2 regions of the Streptomyces odontotermitis genome follow, and region 1 is predicted to be linked to the other one. Evidence: riboswitches for the same ligand, from Rfam matches in the RefSeq annotation. Region 1 holds a riboswitch; the other holds the start of a gene.
What was found. Region 1 has a riboswitch for cyclic di-AMP ahead of ACQB60_RS35590 (C40 family peptidase). Riboswitches for the same ligand answer to the same signal wherever they lie in the genome.
Positions count from the first base shown of each region.

Region 1 (7,492 bases):
AGAGATTCTTGGGGCGGCGGCTCTCGTTGCGCTCGATGACCGCGTTGGCGGCGCTCAGGATCGTCTGCGTGGAGCGGTAGTTCTGCTCCAGGAGGATCGTCGTCGCGTCCGGGTAGTCCTCCTCGAACTGGAGGATGTTGCGGATGGTGGCGCCGCGGAAGGCGTAGATGGACTGGTCGGCGTCACCCACGACGCACAGCTCGCCCTGTTCGCCGGGATCACTGCCCTCTCCGGAGGGGCCCACCAGCTCGCGCACCAGCGCGTACTGCGCGTGGTTCGTGTCCTGGTACTCGTCGACCATCACGTGGCGGAAGCGGCGGCGGTAGTGCTCGGCCACGTCCGGGAAGGCGCGCAGCAGGTTGACCGTCGTCATGATCAGGTCGTCGAAGTCGAGGGCGTTGGCCTCGCGCAGGCGCGACTGGTACATCGCGTACGCCTCGGCGAGGGTCTTCTCGAAGCCGTCGGCGGCCTGGGCGGCGAAGTCCTCCTCGTCGATCAGCTCGTTCTTCAAGTTCGAGATCTTGGCGCTGAAGGACTTGGGCGGGAACTTCTTCGGGTCCAGGTCCAGGTCGCGGCAGACCAGGGCCATCAGGCGCTTGGAGTCCGCCGCGTCATAGATCGAGAAGGAGGACGTGAAGCCCAGCTTCTTGTACTCGCGGCGCAGGATGCGGACGCAGGCGCTGTGGAACGTCGACACCCACATCGCGTTCGCCCGCGGCCCGACGAGCTGCTCGACGCGCTCCTTCATCTCGCCCGCGGCCTTGTTCGTGAACGTGATCGCGAGGATCTGGCCCGGGTGCACGCCGCGCTCCGCGAGGAGGTGGGCGATGCGGTGGGTCAGGACGCGGGTCTTGCCCGAACCGGCGCCCGCGACGATGAGCAGGGGGGAGCCGGCGTGGACGACGGCCGCGCGCTGGTTCTCGTTCAGCCCGTCGAGGAGCGCCGCCGGGTCGAGGACCGGGCGGGGGGCGCCGTCGCGGTAGTGCGCGTCCCGGGGCGGCGGGGGCGCGTCGAACTTCCCGCCGAACAGGTCGTCCGGAATGGGCTCCGGAGCGCTGTCCTCGGGCGGCGGCGGGGGCTCTTCCTCATGGGCCTGCGAGGGCTTGAGGTCCGCCAGGAAGCTGTCATCAAAGAGGCTGCTCATCGCCTCCCGAGTCTAGGCGGACCCACTGACAACCCGCCCCGGGTTCCGGCCACCCGCCCCGCGGCACCCCTCGCGCCACCCGGTGCACGCGACCGGTCACGCTGCGCCACCGGCCGTCAAGGGCGCGTCTTGGCCTTCGTAAAGTCACGAAAATGTATCGGGCATATCGAACATCAACCTTCACACGGAGCACACGAGTTGGCTAGCGTGCTCCGCGGGCCGCACGTGATCCCACCGGCGAACCCCGCCGGGAACGCGCGGCCTCCGCCGAGTCCGACCCCCTCGGAGCCGGGGACCCACCAAGACCTTGGGGTGAATCGGTCCCGTACGAAGTACGGGACTGTAGGGCAGCCTTCCGAACCACCCGCCCGAACCCGACAGCTAACCCGGTAGGCGGTCTACGGAAGGAGTCGCCTCCCTTGGCGTCGCACCGCAAGCCGCGGACCCGCATTGCCGGAATACGTACAGCCCCCGCCATCGGCATCACGACGGCGGCCCTCACCTCCGTGGCCCTCCTGTCGCAGAGCGCGAACGCAGCGCCCTCCGCCCCGCAGAAGCCGAGCCTCGAAGAGGTCCAGAAGAAGGTCGACGCCCTGTACCACCAGGCGGGCGTGGCCACACAGAAGTACAACTCGGCCAAGGAGAAGACCGAGAAGCAGCGCAAGAAGGTCGACCGCCTCCTGGACGACGTGGCCAAGCGCACCGACAAGCTCAACGACGCCCGCCAGGAGCTCGGTTCGTTCGCGGCCGCCCAGTACCGGACCGGGGCCGTCTCCGAGACCGCCACGGCGATGCTGGCCAGCGACCCGCAGGGCTACTTCGACCAGAACCACCTCTCGGACCGCCTCACCGCGCGCCAGAAGAGAGCCGTCGACACCTTCCAGTCGCAGCAGGCGTCCGCGACGAAGCAGCGCACGAAGGCGGCGCAGAGCCTCAAGAGCCTGAGCCGGTCGCGGGACGACCTGAGGACGAGCAAGCAGGACGTCCAGGGCAAGCTCCGCGAGGCCCGTGAGCTCCTGTCGAAGCTGACCGCCGAGGAGAAGGCGCGGCTCGCGGCGATCGAGAAGAAGAAGGAAGAGGCCGCCAAGCGCAAGGCCGCCGAGCTGGCCCGCAAGCAGCAGGCCGAGGAGGCGCGCAAGCGCAAGGCCGAGGAGGCCGCGAAGCAGAAGGAGCAGGAGAAGGAGCAGAACGGCGGCTCCGACTCCGGTTCGGGGTCCGGGTCCGGCTCGGGTTCCGGCTCCGGCTCCGGTTCGGGCAGCACGGACGGCAGCTACGCCACCAAGGCCGCCAAGGTGATCGACTTCGCCGAGGCACAGATGGGCAAGCCCTACGTGTGGGGCGCCACCGGACCCGACTCCTTCGACTGCTCCGGGCTCACGCAGGCCGCGTGGAAGTCCGCCGGGATCTCCCTGCCGCGCACCACCTGGGACCAGGTGAAGGTCGGCACGACGGTGAAGACCGCCGACGCCAAGCCGGGCGATCTCGTCTTCTTCTACGACGACATCAGCCACGTCGGGATCTACATCGGCAACGGCAAGATGATCCACGCCCCGAAGCCGGGCGCGAACGTCCGCGTCGAGTCGATCTACTACATGCCGATCCACAGCGTGGTGCGGCCCGCGTAACCCTCTCCTGGAACACGAAAAGGGCACCCACACGCGTGGGTGCCCTTTTTCTCCGCGGGCTCAGGTCCGGAGCACCGCGTGCAGGCTCAGGTCCAGAGCACCGCGATGAAGATGTTCGCCGTCGTGAACAGGCCCACCGTCCCGAACATCGCCTTGTCCACCTTCTCGTCGTCCCGCTTCACATAGACGAGCGCGAGGATCACGATCAGCAGCCCGAGCTTCACGCCGATCTTGATGTTGTTGACCGGGTTGTCGTCGGCCTGGTTCAGGCCGACCAGGACGACGCCCGTGACCAGCATGGTGAGCGCGCCGTGCAGCATGGCCGGCGTGAAGCGGGCCGCGCCCGCGCCGATCTGCTTCATCTGGGTCAGGAAGCCACCCAGGAGCGCGGCGATGCCGATGATGTGCAGGCCGACGAAGAGATGGATGAGTAGGTCCATGAGTCCGGAGCCTAACCGGGCCGATAGCACCACTTGACGGCGAGGTCGCCCACAAACACCACATCGGTCACGGACGTAAGGGAGTGGGACGCCGCCCCGCGGGCAGCTCGGTCACATACGGTCATCGCATCGTCCCCTTGCGTCAGTTGCGGACAATCCGTCACCAACTCGTGACGCTCAGGTTTAGCGTCCTTGCCCAGGTGACCGGCTCCCCACCGCCGCTCGGACCAGGGGCGGCCGTCGGCCACCACCGCCGAGAAGTCCGGCGGCGGCCCCGTTCCCCTGTGCGGGCCGCCGCCGGACGCGAAAGGGGCCCGACTCGTGGCAGCGCACCGCAAGCCCAAACAGCGCTCGCTCAGCGGCCATACGGCCCGTACCGCCGCCACCCTCGCACTCGCGTCGGCAGCGACGGCCACCGCGTTCGAAGGCACCGGACACGCGGAGCCCAAGCTCAGCCCCGCCGAGGTGAAGGCCAAGGTGGACGCCCTCTACCACCAGGCGGAGGCCGCCACCGAGAAGTACAACGGCGCCAAGGAGAAGGCCGACAAGGCGGACAAGGCCCTGGACGGGCTCCGCGACGAGGCGGCCCGCAAGGAGGACCGGCTCAACTCCGCGCGCGAAAGTCTCGGTTCGTACGCCGCCGCGCAGTACCGCACCGGCGGCCTCGACCCGTCCGTCCAGCTCGCGCTCTCCTCCGACCCCGAGCAGTTCCTGGACCGCGCGACGCTCGCCGACCGCGCGGGCAGCAGGCAGGCCGCGGCCGTCACCCGCGTCCAGGAGGAGCTGCGCGGGATCGACCGGCTGCGCGGCGAGGCCGACGACGAGCTCGCCGACCTCAAGTCCCGCCAGGCGGAGCTGAAGCGGCACAAGAAGACGGTCACCAAGAAGCTGAGCGAGGCGCGGCGGCTGCTGTCCGAACTCACCGGGGACCAGCGCGCGGACGTCACCGACGAACTCGCGGGCGGCGGCCCCGCCCGTGACGCCAGCGACACCAGCGGCGCCTCCCGCGCCGACGCGAGGGCCACCCCCGCGGGAACGTCCAAGGCCCCCAACTCCCGCGCGGCGGCGGCCGTTTCCTACGCCTACAAGGCGCTCGGCAGCCCCTATGTGTGGGGCGCCACCGGCCCGAGTGCCTTCGACTGCTCGGGCCTCACCCAGGCCGCGTACCGCTCGGCGGGGGTCGCCCTGCCGCGCACCACGTACTCCCAGATCGACGCGGGCCGCCGGGTCTCACGCTCCGAACTGCGCCCCGGCGACCTGGTGTTCTTCTACTCGGGCATCAGCCACGTCGGCCTCTATGTGGGCGGCGGGCAGATGATCCACGCCCCGAACCCGAGCGCGCCGGTGCGGCTCGCACCCATCGACCAGATGCCGTTCGCGGGCGCCACGCGGGTGGTGTGAGTCCCGCCCACGACGGGGCGTCAGGCCCTCAGACCAGCCGCCGGGCCGTCGCCCACCGCGTCAGCTCGTGCCGGTTCGACAGCTGCAGCTTCCGCAGTACCGCCGAGACATGGGACTCGACCGTCTTCACGGAGATGTAGAGCTGCTTGGCGATCTCCTTGTACGCGTACCCGCGCGCGATGAGGCGGAGGACCTCGCGCTCGCGCTGGGTGAGGCGGTCCAGGTCCTCGTCGATCGGGGGCGCGTCCGTTGACGCGAAGGCGTCCAGGACGAAGCCCGCGAGGCGGGGCGAGAAGACCGCGTCGCCGTCCTGGACGCGGAAGACCGAGGCCACCAGGTCCGTGCCGGTGATGGTCTTGGTGACGTAGCCGCGGGCGCCGCCGCGGATCACGCCGATGACGTCCTCCGCCGCGTCCGACACGGACAGGGCGAGGAAGCGGACCGGGTTCTCCGTGTCGGCCATCAACGGGGCGCAGCGGCGCAGGACTTCGACGCCGCCGCCGCCCGGCAGGTGCACGTCCAGGAGGACGACCTCGGGCCGGGTGGCCGTGATGACCGTGACCGCCTGGTCGACGTCGGCGGCCTCGCCGACGACCTCGACGCCGGTGCGCTCGGTCTGGCCGATCTCCGCCTGCACGCCCGTACGGAACATCCGGTGGTCGTCGACGAGGACGACCCGCACGCGACGCTCGGTCCCGGTGCCGGGCTGCTCCGTCGGCTCGTTCGCCTCAGTGGCGTCGCTCATGTCGTCTTCTCCGCCCTCTCCATGGTCAGTTCGACCTCGGTGCCGCCGTCCGGCACCGCGCGCAGCCGCGCCGTGCCGCCGTTGCGCTCCATGCGGCCGATGATCGATTCTCTTACGCCCATGCGGTCGGCGGGGATCGAGTCCAGGTCGAAGCCGGGGCCGCGGTCCCGCACCGAGACGAAGACGGTGTCGCCCTCGACTTCGGCGTAGACCTGCACCGCGCCGCCCTCGCCACCGTACTTGGCGGCGTTCACCATTGCTTCCCGCGCGGCCTGCATCTGTGCGGAGAGTCGGTCGTCGAGCGGGCAGTCACCGACGACCACGACCTCCAGGGGGACGCCGTGCTTGTCCTCGACCTCGGCGGCGCTGCGCCTGACCGCCTCGGCGAGGGTGTCGGGCTCCTCCGCCTCGTCCTTGCCGGTGCCCTCCGGCTTGTAGAGCCAGGCGCGCAGGTCGCGCTCCTGGGCGCGGGCGAGGCGGCGGACCTCGCCCGCATTCTCCGCGTTGCGCTGGATCAGGGTGAGGGTGTGCAGCACCGAGTCGTGCACGTGCGCGGCGACCTCGGCGCGCTCCTGGGCCCGGATGCGCATGAGCCGCTCCTCGGAGAGGTCCTGCGTCATGCGGACGAGATAGGGGCCCGCGAGGAGCGCGATGCCGACGAGCACAGCGAGCGCGGCCTGCAGGACGGCGCCGAGGTGGGCGGCCGAGCCCTGCAGCACGAAGATGCCGGAGACTCCGGCGCCGACGAGGAGCACCCCGGCCGCGGAACGGGCGATCGTCAGGGTGCGCCGGCGGCGGCCGACCGCCATCCAGCGGGCCCTGCGGGCGTTGTCCGCCTGCCGCCAGACCAGGGCGACGCCCGCGCCGACGAGGAGGGTCGGCACCAGATACGCCTTGGCCGAGCCGGTCAGGTCGACGCTGCTGATGAAGACCATGGCGACGGCGACCATCGCGAGCAGCGCGACGATCTGGCCCTTGTCGGGCTTGCGGGCCACGAGTCTGCGGCGGCCGTCGGGCGAGGTCTCGGCGGTCATCATCGGGTGCCGCGGCGCCTCGTCGACGCCGCCGACGCCCAGGGGCACGAAGAACCAGAACGCGGCGTACACCAGCGCTCCCAGTCCGTCCGCCATGCACAGGCCGATGAAGATGAGCCGCACCCAGACGACGGGCAGGCCGAGGTGCCCGGCGAGACCGCGCGCCACCCCGCCCAGCCAGCGGCCGTCACCGCTGCGGTAGAGCTTGCGCAGCGGCCGCTCGTCTTCGATCGGGGGTGCGACGGCTTCTGGCATGACATTGATGTTCACACGGGCGCGGGGGTACGGGCATCAGGGTCGACCCCCGAGACTCCCCTGATCTGTGCGGATCGGGGACCGTCAGGGGCGATATCAGGGTCCGGCCAGGGTCGTCCCGGCTCCCGCGGCGGCCCCGCGCCCGTCACCATGGACGCATGACGGATCAGCAGGGCTCCGCGCCGAGGCCGACGCGGACCGAGCCGCGCGATGACATGTCCGACCGGGCCGCCGAGGCCGGCCGGCCGGTCGGCGAGCGCGTCTTCCGCCGCGACCGGCGGCAGAAAATGCTGGGCGGCGTCTGCGCGGGACTCGGCAGGCGCTGCGACATGGACCCGGTGATCTTCCGCATCGGCCTCGCGGTGCTCGCGATCACCAGCGGCTTCGGCCTGATCTTCTACGGCTTCGCCTGGCTCCTGGTCCCGGCCGACGACGCGGAGGAGAACGAGGCGCGCAAGCTACTCTCCGGCCGCGTCGACGGCCAGGCGCTGACCGCCGTGCTCTTCGCCCTGGTCGGCTGCGGCGTCTTCCTCACGCTCCTGAACAACAGCAGCGCGCTGACCTTCTCGGCCACGCTCGCGCTCCTGCTCGCGGGCGCGGGGTACTGGTCGCAGCAGCGCGACACCGAGGATCCCGACCCGGTGGCGGCCCAGGCCGCGGCGGACGCCCCGCCCGAGGCGAAGGCCCCTCCGGTGGCCCCGGCCCCCTCCTGGTGGCGGGACCCGATCGTCAAGGACGGCACGCACGTGGGCCCGTCCGGCTACTTCTGGGGACCGGACAAGGTCACCGTGGACTACCGTCCTGATCCTCCGCACGACACCCCGTACTCCCAGCGCTCCCAGCGCTCC
Region 1 covers NZ_JBNJLS010000019.1:53,770-61,261, reverse strand. The annotation lists gene pcrA (DNA helicase PcrA) at 1-1,144, opposite strand, end outside; cyclic di-AMP (ydaO/yuaA leader) riboswitch at 1,400-1,555, shown strand; gene ACQB60_RS35590 (C40 family peptidase) at 1,564-2,769, shown strand; gene ACQB60_RS35585 (hypothetical protein) at 2,856-3,209, opposite strand; gene ACQB60_RS35580 (C40 family peptidase) at 3,531-4,610, shown strand; gene ACQB60_RS35575 (LuxR C-terminal-related transcriptional regulator) at 4,639-5,355, opposite strand; gene ACQB60_RS35570 (ATP-binding protein) at 5,352-6,644, opposite strand; gene ACQB60_RS35565 (PspC domain-containing protein) at 6,860-7,492, shown strand, end outside.

Region 2 (7,492 bases), on a different contig from region 1:
CGTACGCGTCGTCCTGCCAGCGGGCCTTCTCGTCGCGGAGCCGCTCCACGGCCGCGCGGTGCTCGGCCTGCTCGCGGCGCTGCTCCGCGATGTCGGCGCGCTGCGAGACGTACTGCCTTATCGGGTAGGCGAGGGCGACGACCAGGGAGCAGACCACCAGCACCAGGAGCGCGGCGCGGCCGGTGAGCCGCGAGCGGCGGGCCTGGCGCTTGGTCTGGGAGCGGTAGACGCGGGCCGCGGTCTGCTCGCCGAGCACCCGCAGCCGCGCCGCGGTGGAGAACCGGTCCCGGTCCTTCACGGCCATGTCTTCCGCCTCCCCTGTACGTGCGGACGTCCCCGCACACGGTACGGGACCGAGTACGGGGACGTACGTACGACGGGCTAGCGCGTAGCCCCGGGGGATCAGCCCTTGAAGCGCGGGAAGGCCGAGCGACCCGCGTACACCGCGGCGTCGTCGAGGATCTCCTCGATGCGCAGGAGCTGGTTGTACTTGGCGACGCGCTCGGAGCGGGCCGGGGCGCCGGTCTTGATCTGGCCGCAGTTGGTGGCGACGGCCAGGTCGGCGATGGTGACGTCCTCGGTCTCGCCGGAGCGGTGGGACATCATGCACTTGAAGCCGTTGCGCTGGGCCATCTCGACGGCGTCCAGCGTCTCGGTCAGCGAGCCGATCTGGTTGACCTTGACCAGCAGGGCGTTGGCCGAGTTCTCCTCGATGCCGCGGGCCAGGCGCTCCGGGTTGGTGACGAACAGGTCGTCGCCGACCAGCTGGACCTTCTCGCCCAGCTTCTCGGTGATGACGTTCCAGCCGGCCCAGTCGTCCTCGAACAGCGGGTCCTCGATGGAGACGAGCGGGTACGCGGAGACGAGCTCCTCGTAGTACTCGGTCATCTCGGCGGCCGAGCGGGACTTGCCCTCGAACTCGTACTTGCCGTCCTTGTAGAACTCGGACGCAGCGACGTCGAGCGCGAGCGCGATCTGCTCGCCGGGGACGTAGCCGGCCTGCTTGATGGCCTCGAGGATGAGGTCGAGCGCGGCGCGGTTCGACTCCAGGTTCGGGGCGAAGCCGCCCTCGTCGCCCAGGCCGGTCGACAGACCCTTGTCCTTCAGGACCTTCTTGAGGGTGTGGTAGACCTCGGCGCCCCAGCGCAGGGCCTCGGAGAAGGACTCCGCGCCGATCGGGGCGATCATGAACTCCTGGATGTCGACGTTCGAGTCGGCGTGCGACCCGCCGTTCAGGATGTTCATCATCGGGACGGGCAGCAGGTGCGCGTTCGGGCCACCGAGGTAGCGGAACAGCGGCAGGTCGGACGCCTCGGAGGCGGCGTGCGCGACGGCGAGCGAGACGCCGAGGATGGCGTTGGCGCCGAGCGAGCCCTTGTTGTCGGTGGCGTCCAGGTCGAACATGGCCTGGTCGATCAGGCGCTGCTCGGTGGCGTCGTAGCCGACGAGCTCCGGGCCGATCTGCTCGATGACGGCGAGGACGGCCTTCTCGACACCCTTGCCCTGGTAGCGGTTGGGGTCACCGTCACGGAGCTCGATGGCCTCGAAGGCACCGGTGGAGGCGCCGGACGGGACAGCAGCACGACCCGTGCTGCCGTCGTCGAGGCCGACCTCGACCTCGACCGTGGGGTTGCCTCGGGAGTCCAGGATTTCCCGGGCTACGACGACGTCGATGGACGGCACGAGCATCTCCTTCTGGGATGTGACGCGAGTACGCGCGGTACGCGGGGTCGCTTTGGCCCTGCGCCTCCTGAGCCTAACGGGCTCCGGAGCTTCGGCCAGCCGACCGCCCGCCTCCTGGGACGAACAGGGGCCCAAATACCTTGGAATCAGGGCGTAAGCCCATCTTCTCTACTCGCTAGTAGCGAACACGGGGCCGACATGGGGATCGGCATGGGTTCGGCATGGAGATCGGCATGGGGGCCGGGCAGGGGTCCGGACACGCCCCCGCCCCGGTGCGTACGGGGGATACGCGCACCGGGGCGGGGAGCCCGTGGGGACGGGGTGTGCCCTGCGGCAGGTCAGGGCGGGGTGGGGCAGTCAGCCTCAGCTGAGGTGCAGCTGCTGGCCCGGGTAGATGAAGTCGGCGTCGTCGATGATGTCGCCGTTGAGCTTGTAGACCTTCTGCCAGCCGCCCTTGACGTGGTGCGACTCGGCGATCTTGGAGAGCGTGTCGCCCTTCTTGACCTTGTACTCGCCGTCGCCCTTCTTGACCGTCTTGCCGGTCGGGGTCTCGACGGTCTTCTTCGAGTCGGACTTCGGGGCGGTCTGCTGCGGCTGGGCCTGCGACTTCTGCTGCTGCGGGGCCTGCTCGGTGCGCTCGGCCTGCGGCTTCGGCTGCGGCTTCGGGGCCTGCTGCTGCGGCTGCTGCTGCTCGGCGGAGCCGCCACCGCTGTACGAGGCGTTGGAGAGGCCGACGCCACAGCTCGGCCAGGCACCCTTGCCCTGACCCGCGAGGACCTTCTCGCCGATCTCTATCTGCTGGGCCTTGGACGCCTTGTCGGCGGTGGGCGCGTACTTGGTGCCACCGTAGGCGGCCCAGGTCGACGGCGAGAACTGCAGGCCGCCCTGGTAGCCGTTGCCGGTGTTGATGGACCAGTTGCCGCCGGACTCGCACTGGGCGACGGCGTCCCACTCGGCGCCGGTGGCGGCGGAGGCGGAGCCGGCCGCCATCAGCGGGGCGGCGGCGGCGACGCCGGTGACGCCGGCGAGCGTGACGACGCGGGTGGCCTTGGACGGACGACGGTGCTTGCCCTTGCTGGAACGCAGCATGAGTTAGATCCCCTCACCGACGCCTGCGAGGTGAGCTGTCGGGTTCGGGCCAGTGAGTGCCCGGCCGCGCTTCCTTGAGCGCGACTTAACCCCTAGCCGTTCCCAACCCCGTCCGGCGGCTCCTGTGTTGAGCCGCCGTCCGGGTGGGCCCGGCGCAAACCTTGGGTCCCCCGCTCCTGCCTACGGCGCTTGACGCGACGACTGTTCCCGTCCGGCGGTTGGCAGGATTCGGCGTACCGACCGGCGGGGCCCGCAGTGGCGAGCGGTGATGACCGTAGGCACGCGATCCCCGGAATTTCAAAGACGATCAGGGCTTCTGAGACCCATCTCTCACTCGCGCCAAACCGGACATTTACGAATAAGGAGGCCGGGTGCCTACCGTCAACTTCCCTTACTTTTCGCCCAGATCGAGGCGCTGACCGGGAAGGATGAGGTCCGGGTCGGCTCCGACGGCCTTCTTGTTGCCGTCGTAGAGAGCGGGCCATCCGCCGTGCACGTCAAGGTCGTCGGCGATCGCCGAGAGGCTGTCCCCGGGGCGGACCGTGTAGGTGCCGTCGGCCGCGTCCTTGTCACGCGACTGCCCGCGGGAGGCGTGGCGCCCCGAGCGGTCCTTGGCGCCGTCGTGGGCCCCCTCGTCGGCGTGGCCGCCGCGGTGGCGGCCACCACTGGAGGGTGCGGAGTCGGACGGGTCGGGCGCGGGAGTGGCCTGGTCGCCGCCGGGGGAAGTGGGCCCGTCCTGGCCGGACTTGTCCGGGTCCTCGCTGCCGCTGCCGCTGCCGGAGGGCTTGGACGGGGACGGCTCGGCACCGTCGTCCGAGGGCTCGGAGGCACCGTCGGACGGCTCGGCGGAGCCCTCGGAGGGCTTCGAGGCGTCGTCGGACGGCTTGGACGTCTCGTCCGTGTTGCCCGGCTCGTCGTGATTCTTGTCTCGGGAGGGACCGCCGGTTCCGGGCGTGTCGCCACCGTCGCTGCCGCTGTCGCTACCGCTGCCGCCGTCGCCGGGGGCCTCCGAAGAGGGGTCGGACGGGGCGTCAGACGGGCCGGAGGAGTCGGTGGGCTCCGGAGTGGGAGCGCCCGGGTCGACGTCCGGGGCGGTGCCGTCCTGGGTGAGTCCGGCCACCGCGGAGCAGCTCGGCCAGGCGTCGGGGCCCTGGTCCTCCAGCACCTTCTCGCCGACGGCGATCTGCTGGGAGCGGCTGGCCTGGTCGGCGCTCGGCGCGTAGTCGAGACCGCCGTAGTTCTCCCAGACCTCCTGCGAGAACTGCAGCCCGCCGTAATAGCCGTTGCCCTCGTTGGCGCTCCAGGAGGCACCGCTCTCGCACTCCGCGAGCCGGTCCCAGGTCGCGGCGTCCGCGGCGCTCGCGCTGGTGGCGCCGAGCAGCGGGATGGCGATGGCAGATCCGGCGACCCCCGCCGCGACGACGAGAGCAGGGGCCTGACGGGGGCGACGGTGACGACCGTTCCCGGAGAGCATGCGCGTGCCTTTCCGTGGCTGCCGTGACGCGGGACGCCACGGTCGCGGGTGGTGCCGCGATGACTGGTGAACGTAGCGGGACTCGAACGCTTGTCACAAGTCGATGCAGCGGAGATCACGTGAAAGTCACAGCCCTGACGGAACGTCAGCTTCCGTCGCTTCCGGCCGAGTTCTCCGGGGGCGTGAACTTCACCGGCAGCGTGCGCAGTCCGCGCATGATGAGCCCGCCGCGCCAGCGCAAATCGGCAGGTTCCGCCGCGAGCCGCAGGTCGGGCAGGCGCGTGAGCAGGGTGGCGAGCGCCCGCTGTCCCTCCAGCCGGGCGAGGGGCGCGCCGAGGCAGTAGTGGATGCCGTGCCCGTACCCGAGGTGCTGGTTGTCGGTGCGCGCGAGGTCGAGGGTGTCGGGCCCTTCGAAGCGCTCCGGGTCCCGGTCGGCGGCGGCGAGCACGACGAGGACGGGGTCGCCGACGGCGATGCCCTGGCCGCCGATGGTCACGGGCTCGGTGGCGAACCGCCAGGTGGCGAGCTCCACCGGGCCGTCGTAGCGCAGGAGTTCCTCGATGCCGGTCTCGAGCAGCGCGGTGTCGCCCCGGTCGAGGGAGGACTGCAGGAGGGCGCGCTGCTCGGGGTGGGTGAGCAGGGCATACGTGCCGTTGCCGATGAGATTCACGGTCGTCTCGAACCCGGCGAACAGGAGGATGAAGGCCATCGCGGCGGCCTCGTTCTCGGTGAGGTGCTCGCCGTGGTCGGAGGCCCGGATGAGACCGGAGATCAGGTCCTCGCCGGGTGTCGGCTCGGCGGGGAGCGTGGCGCGTTTGCGGTGGATGAGTTCGGCGAGATAGCCCCGCATCTTCTTGACCGACCGCGCGACCCCGCCCCGCGGCCCGCCCCCGTGCCGGATCATCATTCCCGCCCAGTCCCGGAAGTCGTCCTGGTCCTCGCGCGGGACGCCGAGCAGGTCGCAGATGGCGTAGATGGGGAGCGGGAACGCGAAGTCGTGGATGAGGTCGGCCTCGCCCTCGGCCGCGAACCGGTCGATGAGCTGGTCGGTCAACTCCTGCACGCGCGGAGCGAATTCGGCCACGCGGCGCGGGGTGAACGCCTTCGAGACGAGGCGGCGCAGCCGGGTGTGGTCCGGCGGGTCGATGTTGAGCAGGTGCGTCATCAGCTCGGCCTTGCGCTCCCCCGGGATGCCGGTCTTGCCCTTGGCGTGCGAGGGCTCGGCGTGGTGGTCCGGGTTCTTGGAGAGCCGCTGGTCGGCGAGGGCCTGCTTCGCGTCCGCGTACCGGGTGACCAGCCATGCCTCGACGCCGCTGGGGAGGGTCGCCTTGTGTACGGGGGCGTGGGTGCGGAGCCAGGCGTAGGCGGGGTAGGGGTTGGTGGCGAATTCCCAGGTGAAGAGTTCCGGGGTGCCGGGGGACTCCGGGTTCTCGGGCGTCGCGGGTGTTCGGGGCGTCGGGGTAGAGCTGTCGGTCACTCCTCGACCGTATCCGGAGCAGGGGGCGGCTCGAACGCGCCGATGTCCTTGCCTGCCTGGTAGTGGCCGCGGGTGGCGGCTCGCTGGAGCCACTCCTTGCGGATCGCGGGGTTCTTCATGAGGCAGCCCATCCGATAGGCGGCTTCGGGATCGCCGCCTGCGTCTCCCTTCTTGTAGAGGGCGCGCGCGGCCTTGATGTCTCCCTGCCCCGCCTTGAGGACGCCGAGGGCGGTGGCGGCAGGGGCATGACCGGCGTCGGCGGCCCGGGTGAGGAGCTGTTCGACCTCGGGGTCGAGGCCGCGTGTGGCGGCGAGGAGCAGGCCGAGGCTGTGGGCAGCGAGGGTGCCCCCCGCCTCGGCCGCGTGGCGGTACCAGGCTTCGGCCTCGTCGGGGCGGCCGTGGTCGCGGAGGAAGTCGGCGATGCGCAGGGCGGCGACTCCGCCGCCGCCGCTGCGCCATGCCGTGAGGTAGTGCCGCAGAGCCTCGGCTTCGCGGCCCGGGGTACCGGCGATGAGGTCACCGAGGGCCACCGCGTTGCCACGTCGCTCCGCGGCGGTCGGCGTGAGGATCTCCTCGGCGCGGGTGCGGTAGTGGCGGGCGAGCCTGGCGGCCGCCCACGCGCTGCCGTTCGCGGTGGAGCGCTCCAAGTAGGTGAGGGCCTCGTCCGCCTTCCCCTGCTTCTGGAGCACCGCGGCGAAGTCGTCCATCGCGTCCGCGTGCCCCCGGTCGGCGGCCGCACGCAGCCACGATTCGTTCTCGTCCCCGTCAAGGAGCACGTGGGTCAGGTCGTACGCGGCATCCCTGTCCCCGGCCCGCGCGCGAGCGCGCAGCACCGCAATCAGCCCGTCGAGCACCGCACGCTCCTCCGGGGAGCCGCTGGCGGTCTCGTTGTACACGTCCCACCGCAGCTCGTCCGCGACCGGCTCCCCCGCCCTCAACTCCCCCGCCACCAGCGCCTCATGAGCCCGCCACGTCGCCGGCTTCTCCCCCGGCACCAGAAACCCGGCGTACCCGCACCGCTCCTTCCCCGCCCACTCCGTCTCGCCCGGCGCCCCGAGGCCCACGAGCAGTTCCAGCGGCACCGCCCCCGCGTACCCACAGCGCGCCACGTCCAGGGCTGCCCGTACGACCGCGATGCCCGCGACGCCCGCCGGGGCGGCCTCCCGGGCGCTGAGGCGCTGCCACTCCTCGTGCAGGAGGTGGCCGAGGGCCAGGTGGGCCGGTGGGTTGCCGCTCTCGGACCAGAGGTATGCCTCGTACGACCGTGGGTCCTCGATGTGCTCGGCCAGCCGCGCGAACTCCGCCTCGGTCCACCGCCCCGGCAGTTCGACGGTCCGCGCATGCGCGATGGCCCGGTCGCCGGGGCTCGACCCGGTCCTGCGCTCGTAATAGGTGTCGGGGTCCATCGTGGCGAGGACGCGCACGCCGAGCACCTTGAATCGCTCCAACAGGCTTGGTTCCAGGCCCCGTTCACCGAGATGCCCCTCGATGTCGTCGAGCCACAGGACGTACTGCCCCGGGTTCTCCTTGACCGGGCCGAGCAGCGCACGCAGGTCGGCGCCGCGCTCGGGGGCGTAGACCTGGTGGCCGTCCAGGGCACGCAGGGCGTTCCAGGCCGTGTACGAGGTGCCGGAGCAGGGCTTGCCGAGGAGCAGGACGAAGCCGCCGCCGTCGAGGGCGGCGGCGAGCTCGGGGTCGATGTCGCGGGCGGCGTAGGGCGGGATGTCCGGGAAGCCGGGGGCCCGGCGGGTGGGGCGGACGCCGATCTC
Region 2 covers NZ_JBNJLS010000003.1:517,094-524,585, reverse strand. The annotation lists gene ACQB60_RS13085 (FtsB family cell division protein) at 1-304, opposite strand, end outside; gene eno (phosphopyruvate hydratase) at 403-1,683, opposite strand; gene ACQB60_RS13075 (transglycosylase family protein) at 2,047-2,772, opposite strand; cyclic di-AMP (ydaO/yuaA leader) riboswitch at 2,778-2,970, opposite strand; gene ACQB60_RS13070 (transglycosylase family protein) at 3,164-4,246, opposite strand; gene ACQB60_RS13065 (cytochrome P450 family protein) at 4,392-5,723, opposite strand; gene ACQB60_RS13060 (tetratricopeptide repeat protein) at 5,720-7,492, opposite strand, start outside.
Region 2: linked by a shared signal. The riboswitch ahead of ACQB60_RS13075 (transglycosylase family protein) and the one ahead of ACQB60_RS35590 (C40 family peptidase) in region 1 are both predicted to bind cyclic di-AMP.